3 regions of the Phreatobacter sp. GW821-FHT04C01 genome follow, and region 2 is predicted to be linked to each of the others. Evidence: predicted binding sites of a transcription regulator. Region 2 holds the regulator's gene; each other region holds the start of a gene.
The links. The regulator LexA, encoded in region 2, represses DNA repair genes until DNA is damaged. The targets are predictions, from matches to a motif close to TGTTCNNNNTGTGTTCNG.
Positions count from the first base shown of each region.

Region 1 (3,762 bases), on a different contig from region 2:
CGGATCAGCGCCATGACCCGCTGCGCCTTGCCGAGCGAATAGGCCCCGACCATATGGGCCCGCTCGGGAAACAGCGCGACCGAGGCGAGAAGCTTGGCGACCTCGTCGCCGGCCTCGGGATGGCGGAACACCGGCAGGCCGAAGGTCGCCTCGGTGATGAAGACGCCGCAGGGCACCACCTCGAACGTCTCGGCGGTCGGGTCATGGGCCCGCTTGTAATCGCCGGAAACGACGATCCTGAGGCCGGCATGTTCCACCGCGATCTGGGCCGAGCCGTGGATATGACCGGCCGGATGGAAGCTGAACCTGACGCCGTCGATGACGACCGGCTCGCGCCACGCCGCGGCCTGGGTCGTGCCGGCGAAATCCTCGCCATAACGGATCGCCATCACTTTCAGTGTCGGCGCGGTCGCGAGCACCGCATCGTGGCCGGCGCGGGCATGGTCGGAATGGCCATGGGTGATCAGGGCGCGCCTGACCGGCCTGAGCGGATCGATATGCACACCCGCCGGCGGGCAATAGAGCCCCTGGGGCGTCGGCTGGAGCAGGTCTTCGGGACGCATGGCAAGCAATTAGGTACTCCCTGCCGCGACGAAAAGAGCCGGATCTTCTCGGCTCCGTGTTTTGCTTTGCGCGCCCGGCTCGCTTAAATAGAACGCATGAGCCTTGAAACCGCCCATAGCTCGACCGATCGGACGCCGCGGCTGGCGCGCTGGGCGCTCGGCGGCGGTGTCGCCGCGCTCATGCTGACCGCCAGCCTGTTGTGGTGGACACAGGGGTCGAAGGTGTTTCTCGACACGCTCGCCGCAGGCCTCGCCTGGTGTTTCTGAGATCGCCATGACCCAACCCCCTTCGCCGGGCGCGCCGCGCCCGCGCTCCGCCGCCCTGATCCTGTCATTCGCCCTGCTGATCGCCGGCCTGAGCGCGCTCGCCGTGGTGGTCTGGCTGACCATGCCGCGTGGTGGCGCGGTGGCGAGCGGCCCCTCCGCCATTGGCGGCGCCTTCTCGCTGGTCGACCAGACCGGCAAGCCGGTGACCGAGAAGGATCTCGCCGGCAAGCCGAGCCTGGTGTTCTTCGGCTTCACCCATTGCCCCGACATCTGCCCGACCAAGCTGTTCGAGATGACCCAGGTGCTCGACCGGCTCGGCCCGGATGCACAGCGTGTCAATGTCGCCTTCGTCACCGTCGACCCGGCGCGTGACACCAAGGAATTGCTCGCCACCTATCTCGGCAGCTTCCATCCGCGCATCCTCGGCCTGACCGGCACCGAGGAGCAGGTGGCCCAGGCCATGCGCGCTTATCGCGCCTTCGCCCGCAAGGTGCCGCAGGACGGCGGCAACTACACCATGGACCACACGGTCTTCGTCTATCTGATGGATCGCAACGGCCATTTCGTCTCGACCTTCGATGTCCAGCGTGATCCGGCTGTCGCGGCGAGCGACCTGCGCAAATACATGTAGCAAGGTCCGTCAACGACCTCAGGCGTTGGCGACGCATGCCCGGTGCCGAGGAGCCCCGGCAAGGTTCCGTCAACGATGTTCCCTCTTCGTTCGCACGAATGGGCCGAATCGTCTAGGTTGGCGGCCATGTCCGATGTCGTTCTCGTCATTGCCGGCCGTCCGATCACAGCGGGCGAAGGCGTGCTCGCTCTCCTCGGCCTTTCTCTCGCGCTGCTCATGGTGCTGTTCGCCGCCATGCGCCGGCAGGCGGCGGCGCGCGCCATGGAGGCGGAACGCGCGGTCATCCATGCCCAGGAGCTCGAGGAGCGCATGGGCGAGATGAACCGCGCCCAGGCCCAGATGGCGGGACGCATGCAGGCCATGGTCGAAAGCCTGCACGCCCGTCAGTTCGACCTGTCGAAATCGCTCGGCGAACGGCTCGATGGCATGAGCACCCGGCTCGGCCTGTCGCTGGAAGGCCAGACCCGCACCACGGTGGAAAATCTCGGCAAGCTGAACGAGCGGCTGGCGGTGATCGATTCGGCCCAGAAGAACCTGACCGATCTCGCCGGACAGGTCGTCTCGCTGAAGGATGTGCTCGCCAACAAGCAGGCGCGCGGTGCCTTCGGCCAGGGCCGGATGGAGGCGATCCTGCAGGACGGCCTGCCGCGCAACGGCTACGAATTGCAGCCGACTTTGTCGTCGGGCAAGCGCCCGGACGCCACGATCCGGCTCGCCGGCGACCCGCGCGGCCTGGTCGTCGACGCCAAGTTCCCGCTCGAATCGATCACGCTCTGGCGCGAGGCCAAGGCGGAGGAATTGCGCCGCATGGCGGCCCAGCGGCTGCGCCAGGATCTCGCGGTGCATGTGAAGGACATTTCCGAGAAATACCTGATCCCGGGCGAGACCCAGGAGGTGGCGCTGATGTTCGTGCCGTCGGAAGGCATCTATGCCGACCTGCACGAGCATTTCGACGACGTCATGCAGAAGGCCTTTCGCGCCCGCGTGATGGTGGTCTCGCCCTCGCTCCTGATGCTGGCGATCCAGGTGGTGCAGGGCCTGTTGAAGGACGAGCGCATGCGCGACGAGGCGCGCGTCATCCAGAAGGAGGTCAGCCTGCTGCTCGACGACGTCTCGCGCCTGTCGGACCGGGTGTTGAACCTGCAGCGCCATTTCGGCCAGGCCAACGAGGATCTCGGCCAGATCCTGACCTCGGCCGACAAGATCGCCAAGCGGGGGGGCCGCATTGAGGCGCTCGAATTCGACGAGCCGCCGGCCGCCGGAGAAGTGCTCGCCAAGCTGCCGCTCAAGGGCTCGCTGGCAGCCGAATAGCCGCTCAATAGATCGCTTCGATCCGTGCCTGCCGGCCGCTATCCGCCCGCACGGTCTCGACCGCGGCGCGCAGGTCCGACAGGTAATCCTGGAGGCCGAGGGCGTGCAGTTGCGACATCATCCGATGGATGGCCTTCGGCTTTTGCAGCAGGCCCGGGAGCCAGCCTTTGCCGCTCATCGCCTCGGCGACGCGAAAGATGTCGAATGTGTCGGAGCCATAGGCGACGATCGACAGATGTGGGTCGCCGATGATTTTCAGGCCCGCGATCGCCTCGATTCCGGCGCGGTAGCCATCGACGAATTCCATCAGTTCCCGGGCCGCCTGCTTGTAGCCCGCGATACCGAGGAAATTGAAGACCGCCCAGGCCGCCGCGACCGCGCCCGCCGGTCGTGTTCCGGAAATCGTGGTGGTGGTGAAGCGGCCGCTGGGCCAGTCCGCAAAGTCGAAGGCATGGAATTCGGCGAGTTCGGCGCTGCGATAGAACACGGTCGAGGCCGGCTTCGGGCAGAAACCGAATTTGTGCAGGTCGGCCGATATCGACGAAACGCCGGCGACGTGAAAATCGAAATCCGGAATCGGCCGGCCGATCATCCGCACGAAGGGCGCGAGATAACCGCCGACACAGGCGTCGACATGCAGCCAGATCCCGCGCTTCTCGGCCAGCGCCCCGATATCGGCGATCGGATCGATCACGCCATAAGGAAAACATGGCGCTGACCCGACCAGCATGATCGTGTCGTCGTCGATCAGGGCCGCGAGCGCGGCGACGTCGGCGCGCAGGTCCGGCCCGACGGGGGCTCGCCGCACCTCGAGATCCATCAGGCGGGCGGCCTTGTCGAAGGCGGGATGGGCGCTTTCCGGTGCGACGATATTGCCGCGGTGATCCCGCCGGCCGCGGCGCTTGCGCGACCAGTCCCGGCATGACTGAATCGCCTGGGTAATGCTTTCCGTGCCGCCGCTGGTCATGAAGCCGCGTGCCTGATCCGGGG
Region 1 covers NZ_JBWKTP010000003.1:166,591-170,352, forward strand. Annotated here, with positions in the region: gene AC07WJ_RS12505 (ligase-associated DNA damage response exonuclease) at 1-563, opposite strand, end outside; gene AC07WJ_RS12510 (hypothetical protein) at 660-830, shown strand; gene AC07WJ_RS12515 (SCO family protein) at 838-1,461, shown strand; gene AC07WJ_RS12520 (DNA recombination protein RmuC) at 1,588-2,772, shown strand; gene AC07WJ_RS12525 (pyridoxal phosphate-dependent decarboxylase family protein) at 2,777-3,762, opposite strand, start outside.
Region 1: the regulator LexA is predicted to act here: its motif matches at 1,538-1,555, upstream of AC07WJ_RS12520 (DNA recombination protein RmuC).

Region 2 (3,762 bases):
TCCGGCGGCGAGGTCGCCACCCAGCGCTCCTGGATCATGATCGCGGTGGTGCTGATCGGCGTCATGCTCGGGCGCGGCGCGCTGACGCTGCGAACCCTGGCGCTGGCCGCGCTGCTGGTGCTGACGCTCGCGCCGGAAAGCCTGCTCGGCCCGAGTTTCCAGATGTCGTTCGCGGCGACCCTCGCGCTGGTCTCCGGTTATGCCATGCTCCGGCCCTGGGCCGAACACCATGCCGGCGACCGGCGCGGCCTCGGCCGAGGCCTGCTGGCGCTCAGCAACGGCGTCGCCGGCCTCGCCATGAGCTCCTTCGTCGCCTCGCTCGCCACCACGCCCTACGCGGCCTACCACTTCAACCAGATCCAGCTCTACGGCGTGCCCGGCAATCTGCTGGGCGCGCCGATCGTCGAATTCGTCACCATGCCGCTGGAGATCCTGGCCCTGCTGCTCTGGCCGCTCGGCCTCGACCGGCCGGTCTGGGTGCTGGTCGGCTGGAGCGTCGACCTGTTCGTCAGGGTGGCCGAATGGGTCGCATCCTGGCCGGGCGGCAAGCTCGAAGTGCCGACCTTCGGCCCGCTGCCGCTCGGGCTCCTGTCGATGGGGCTGATCTGTCTCGCCATGCTGTCGACGCCGCTGAGGCTGATCGGCATTCCCCTCGCGGCCCTCGGGCTTGCCATCGCGCCGCTCAGGGAGCGGCCGCTGATCGCCGTGGATGCCGAAGGTCTGACGGTTGCCGTGCGCGCCGGCGACGGGCGCTATCGCGCGCTGTCGCCGCGTGCCAACCGTTTCACCCTGCAGCGCTGGCTGGCGGCCGATGCCGACCCGCGGCTGGCCTCCGACCAGACGCTCATCGCCGGCGTGCTCTGCGACGCGGTGGGATGCGCCATGGCGCTGCCGCAGGGCGGGCGGATCGCCTATGCGCGCGACCCGGAGGCGCTCGCCGATGATTGCCGCGAAGCGCGCATCGTGGTGACCCGTTTCAGCGTGCCGGCGGATTGCCGGGCAACGGTCCTCGACCTGCGCGGCCTGCCATGGACCGGCGCCGTCGCCTTGTTTGTAGCCGGCGAAGGTTATCGGGTCGAGACCGGCCGCGATCCGGCGAGCCGGAGGCCATGGTTTCGTCCGCGCCCAGCCGGGCAGGCGATTGCCCTGATCAGGCCGGCCGGGGCTGCCGCCGTGGCCAGGCCGGTTCAGCCGGCGTCCGAGACCGAGGCTCCGGACGAGCCGGATCCGGACCGGTGACATCGGCTCAGTAGCGTCGGATCAGGCCGACGAGCTTGCCTTGGATCCGCACCCGGTCAGGGCCGAGAACGCGGGTTTCATAGGCTGGATTGGCGGCCTCCAGCGCGATCGACGTGCCGCGCTTGCGCAGGCGCTTCAAGGTCGCCTCCTCGTCGTCGATCAGGGCAACGACGATATCGCCGGTCTCGGCGGAATCGGTCTTGCGGACCAGCGCCAGGTCGCCTTCGAGGATGCCGGCCTCGATCATCGAATCGCCGCGCACCTCGAGTGCGTAATGTTCGCCGCGCGTGAGCATTTCCGGCGGCACCGAAATGGTGTTGATGCGGTTCTCGATCGCTTCGCGCGGCACGCCCGCGGCGATCCGGCCCATGACCGGCACCGAGACCGGCATGACCGCGTCGTCTTCGGTGGCGGGGGGCCGTGCGCGGCCGAGCGAACCTTCGATGACGCTGGGGGCGAAGCGCTGCCGGGCCGGGCCGGCCGATTGCTCGGGCTGCTTGATGACCTCGAGCGCGCGGGCGCGGTTCGGCAGGCGGCGGATGAAGCCGCGTTCTTCCAGCGCCGTGATCAGCCGGTGAATGCCGGATTTGGACTTCAGGTCCAGCGCTTCCTTCATCTCGTCGAACGAGGGCGGCACGCCACTTTCCTTCAGCCGTTCCTGGATGAAGCGGAGAAGTTCGTGTTGCTTGCGTGTCAGCATCGGGTGCTCGTCCCCTGGATGTGATCGGCCCGACTCGCTCGAACAGATCATGAACAGTCCCTATCTGTTCTTTATGTGTTCCGCAAGCGTTGATATTTCGTGAAGTATTCGGGATCGGCGCGCGACGGCTGGCGATGCCCGGCCGGTCGCGTCCGGTTGCATGGGCGGCAATGTGCGCCGGGCAGGCCGCTTCCAGATGAACGATTCAGAGCGTTTCGCGCAACCCGATGAAGTCGCGAGCGATTTTCCCGAAGCTCTGCGCTGGATGAGAAGACAGTGTCCCGCCAACCATGTCATGTCTCGGCTCAATCGGGGTGCAAAACCCGCAAGGACGAGGTGGGGCAGTCGGGAATGAATGCGCGGCGGAATGGGACCGGGCTCGATGCCGCGTTTCCGGCGGGGATCTCTGCGTCCAGGATGGTGCGGCCGGCTTCGGGCGGTCGTGCGTGGCTGCGCCATTCGGTCTCCGTCGCGGCGCTCTGTGCCGCCATGGTGCCGCTTGCGGGCGGCGCGGGACGCGGCCAGACCTTGCCGACCGGTGGCAGCGTCGCCACCGGTTCGGCCACGATAGCGCCGGCCGGCAGCGGCACCCTGACCATCAACCAGACCTCGCAGCGCGCCGTCATCAACTGGAATTCGTTCTCGGTCGGCCAGGGTGGAACGGTGTCGTTCCAGCAGCCGAACAGCACATCGGCGACATTGAACCGGGTCACCGGCGCGACCTCCTCGACGATCGCCGGCCAGGTGCAGGCGAACGGACAGGTCTACCTGGTCAATCCGAACGGCATCCTGATCACGCCGAGCGGCTCGGTCGACACGGCCGGCTTCACCGCCTCGTCGCTCGATACGGGCAATGACGACTTCATGGCCGGCCGCGGTCGCTATGTCGGCAATGGCCGCTCCGCCGATGTCACCAACCAGGGCCGGATTCGTGTCCGGGGCGGCGGCGACGCGGTGCTGATCGGCGGGCGCGTCACCAATGAGGGCACGATCAGTGCCAATGGCGGCCGGGTTGGCCTCGGCTCGGGCGAACGGATCTCGGTCGATGTCGAGGGCGACGGCTTCCTGACGGTCGCGGTGCCGACAGCCGATACCGACCGGACGCGCGCGCTGATCCGCCAGACCGGCCGGATCAATGCGGCCGGCGGCCGGGTCGAAGCGCGTGCGGCGACCAGTGCGGACGTTGCCCGCGCGGCGATCCAGCTCGGCGGCACGATCGAGGCCGGCGGCGTGGCGCAGACCAGTTCGGGGGTCCGGTTCGGCGATCAGGCCGCCGCGCCGGCGCCGGGCAGGACCGGCCACGCGGCATCGCATGGCGCGGTCGGCGGTTCCGGGCGACCGGCGCGGGCGTCCAACGGCATGGACAGGCGCTCCGGTCAAAGGCCCGCGGTGACGCGGCCGGCGGGCACGGTGGTGGTCGATGGCGGCGCCGGCGGCCGGGTGTCGGTCACGGGCAAGGTCAATGTCTCCAGCCCGACGCAGGTGGGCGGGGCGATCACCATCACCGGCCGGGCGATCGATCTTTCCGGGGCGCGGCTCGATGCCTCCGGCGCGACCGGCGGCGGCCAGGTCCGCATTGGCGGCGACTATCAGGGCAGCGGGCCGCTGCAGCGCGCCGAGACCGTCTCGGTGGATGCGGCGACGGTGATCCGCGCCGACGCCACCACGCGCGGCGACGGCGGCCGGGTGATCATCTGGTCGGACCAGCAGACGCGTTTTGCCGGCACGATTTCCGCACAGGGCGGCGGGCAGGGCGGTGATGGCGGTTTCGCCGAGGTGTCCGGCAAGGCGACCTTGTCCTTCACGGGGCTCGCCGATCTGCG
Region 2 covers NZ_JBWKTP010000004.1:298,629-302,390, forward strand. Annotated here, with positions in the region: gene AC07WJ_RS17360 (ComEC/Rec2 family competence protein) at 1-1,239, shown strand, start outside; gene lexA (transcriptional repressor LexA) at 1,247-1,939, opposite strand; gene AC07WJ_RS17370 (beta strand repeat-containing protein) at 2,429-3,762, shown strand, end outside.

Region 3 (3,762 bases), on a different contig from region 2:
AACGACTATGACCGTGGCCGACGGATCGAGCCGTTCGCCGGCGGGACTGCGGGGGACACGGCGGTTCGGGCATGACGGCCATGATTTGGCCCGACACGCGTCGCCGGCGCTGCGAGACGCGCGGACGGGGAGAGGTGGGACGTGATGCCGGCTTGCGGTCGGATGGTGAACGGGTTCCGGCAGCCGAAGCGGCGGCACGCGAGCGCTTCCGGCGCGCATGGGACCATGTCGATGAAACCCTGGATCATTCTCGCTGCGATCGCCACCTGGCTTGCGTGCCAGGCCGCCGCCGAACCGGCCCATGCCCAGGCGGCCGCGCCCACCGACAACCGGCCGAAGATCAATACCCTGCGCGAGATCGGCCCGGCGCTGCGCGCCTGTTTCAGCACGCCGCAGGTGACCCGTTCCTATACGGTCACGATCCGGATGAGCTTCAACCGCTGGGGCAGCGTGATCGGCAGGCCCGCCTTGACCTATCAGGCATTCGAGGTCGGCGCCGACCGGGAGCAAGTGGCGGTCGCCATTACCGAGGCGCTCCGCAGATGCACGCCGCTGCCTTTCACGGATGCGCTGGGCAACGCCGTCGCCGGCCGGATCTTCACATTCGTGTTCAGCCAGGCGGCGCGCACGCGGGCGGCGCGCTTTGACGCTTCTCCAGGCGAGGGCGCTCTTGTCACCGTTCCGTCCGGGCGTACAGGGGCGCCGGCACCGGTGGGGGACCGCCGCCAGGCTTCCGTCGGATCTGGCCGTTCTTCCGGGGTGAAGCAGGCGGTGCCGGCGGCGTGACGGCCGCCGGGTGGGAAGCCCACCCGCGGTTTGCCGAGAAAGCGATCGTGGTGCTCAATGGGCCTGCCGCAGTGGCATGGATCGGAGGGGCGATGAGGACCGGCGTTTTGTTCGTCTATGCCTTCGTCCTGTCTGTCCTGGGCGGCTGCACGGTCATCCAGGCCGCTTTTGGGATCTTCCATGGCGATATCGACTATGTCGCGGCCCACGCCATCACCCCGCTTCTGGCCTGCGTCTCGCTCTGGATCCTGGGGCTCTGTTTCTGGCTCGGCTCGGAACCGCGGGCGCTGGACCAGGCTTCGCTGCTCATGGCCGGGTTTCTCCTGCTCCTGTGCCTGACAGGGCTTGGCACGGACGTCCAGGGCAGGGGGGCCGCGCTGGCGGTGCGCGACAGCCTGCCGCTGTCGGCGAGCGTGATGACGGGCTGGGGGCTGATGATCGCCATTCAATGGGGGCTGGTGCGGCGGCGCTTCCAGACCAGCGCCGCGCCGGAACGGGAACGGGCGCCGAGAACGGACAACCACCGCTTCACCGGGCCGTACTCGCATTGATGCTCATGCCGGTATCCGTCCGGCAGGCCGGAGAATCGGGCCGGAGCGGCGGGCGGTCATGCCGGGTATCGCCATGCCCGAGATGTAGATGCCCGCGCCCGTCAGGGCTTGCCAGGGAGAACAAAAAAAGAACTTGCTGTTAAGAACAAACCGTGTACGGTCGATTCACAGGCAGATTCCAGCCATACCCCTTGCCGCACGAAGGAGCTCACGCCATGAGTCAGGCCGCACTGCGACTCGTTGAAGGTTCTTCCATGGATAAAACCAAAGCGCTCGACGCCGCCCTGTCCCAGATCGAGCGGGCCTTCGGCAAGGGTTCGATCATGCGGCTCGGCAAGAGCGACAAGTCGATCGAGATCGATACGATCTCGACGGGATCGCTCGGTCTCGACATCGCGCTCGGCATCGGCGGCCTGCCGCGCGGCCGGGTCATCGAGATCTACGGGCCGGAATCGTCGGGCAAGACGACGCTGGCGCTGCACACCATCGCCGAGGGCCAGAAGCGTGGCGGCACCTGCGCCTTCATCGACGCGGAACATGCGCTCGATCCGGTCTATGCGCGCAAGCTCGGGGTCAATCTCGACGAGCTGCTGATCTCGCAGCCGGATACCGGCGAGCAGGCGCTGGAAATCTGCGACACACTGGTGCGCTCGGGCGCGATCGACATCGTGGTGGTCGATTCGGTGGCGGCGCTCACGCCGCGCGCCGAACTCGAAGGCGAGATGGGCGACAACCAGCCGGGCATGCAGGCCCGCCTGATGAGCCAGGCGCTGCGCAAGCTGACCGCCTCGATCTCGAAATCCAACACCATGGTCATCTTCATCAACCAGATCCGCATGAAGATCGGCGTGATGTACGGCTCGCCCGAGGTGACCACCGGCGGCAATGCGCTGAAGTTCTACGCCTCCATGCGCCTCGACATCCGCCGCATCGGCGCGATCAAGGAGCGCGACGAGGTGGTCGGCAACCAGACCCGCGTCAAGGTGGTCAAGAACAAGCTGGCGCCGCCGTTCAAGCAGGTCGAATTCGACATCATGTATGGCGAGGGCGTCTCCAAGATGGGCGAGCTCATCGACCTCGGCGTCAAGGCCGGCGTGGTCGAGAAGTCGGGTGCCTGGTTCTCCTATGACAGCCAAAGGCTCGGCCAGGGCCGCGAGAACGCCAAGACCTTCCTGAAGCAGAACCCCGACATGTCGGCCAAGATCGAAGCGGCGATCCGGCAGAATTCCGGACTGATCGCCGAGAAGATCCTGGGCGAGGTCGAAGCGGATGCGGATGGCGAAGAGCCGGTGTGACGGCGCGCCGCCATTGTCCCATATCGCGATCGAGGCCGGGTTCGTCCCGGCCTTTTTCGTGGGCGCAAGGCGCTGCTTTCGTGGCGCGAGACGTGGCCGGCTCGCGGCTCGGCCGGGGTGCAGCGCCCCCTGGCGACGGCACGGCGCCGAGCCATGAGCAAATCCGGGTTCCCTCTTGTGGTGAAAATGCTCTAGAAACACCGGCCAATGCGACATCGGACGGCGCTTCCCGTCCCAACACTCAGTTCGGGCCATGACCGGCGTCAATCAGATCCGCAAGACCTTCCTCGATTTCTTCGCCAAGAACGGCCATGCGGTCGTCGACAGTTCGCCGCTCGTGCCGCGCAACGATCCGACGCTGATGTTCGCCAATTCCGGCATGGTGCAGTTCAAGAACGTCTTCACCGGCGTCGAGAAGCGGCCCTATTCGCGCGCCACCACCGCGCAGAAATGCGTGCGCGCCGGCGGCAAGCACAATGATCTCGACAATGTCGGCTATACCGCCCGGCACCATACCTTCTTCGAGATGCTCGGCAATTTCTCCTTCGGCGACTATTTCAAGGACCATGCGATCGAACTCGCCTGGAACCTGATCACCAAGGAATATGAGCTGCCGGTCGAGCGGCTGCTGGTCACCGTCTATTCCGAGGACGACGACGCCTTCCAGCTGTGGAAGAAGATCGCCGGCCTGCCGGATTCCAAGATCATCCGCATCCCGACCTCGGACAATTTCTGGCGCATGGGCGACACCGGCCCGTGCGGACCCTGTTCGGAAATCTTCTACGACCACGGCGACAAGATCTGGGGCGGCCCGCCCGGCTCGGCCGAACAGGACGGCGACCGGTTCATCGAGATCTGGAACCTGGTGTTCATGCAATACGAGGAGCTGCCGAGCGGCGAGCGCCTGGTGCTGCCGCGGCCCTCGATCGATACCGGCATGGGGCTGGAGCGCATTTCCGCCGTGCTCCAGGGCACCCATGACAATTACGAAATCGACCTGATGCGCGCGCTGATCGGCGCGAGCGCGGTGGCCACCGGCGTCGAGCCGGATGGACCGTTCAAGATCTCGCACCGGGTCATCGCCGACCACCTGCGCGCCTCCTCCTTCCTGGTCGCCGACGGTGTGCTGC
Region 3 covers NZ_JBWKTP010000014.1:10,809-14,570, forward strand. Annotated here, with positions in the region: gene AC07WJ_RS33805 (UCP034077 family protein) at 232-786, shown strand; gene AC07WJ_RS33810 (hypothetical protein) at 879-1,337, shown strand; gene recA (recombinase RecA) at 1,553-2,632, shown strand; gene alaS (alanine--tRNA ligase) at 2,886-3,762, shown strand, end outside.
Region 3: the regulator LexA is predicted to act here: its motif matches at 1,454-1,471, upstream of recA (recombinase RecA).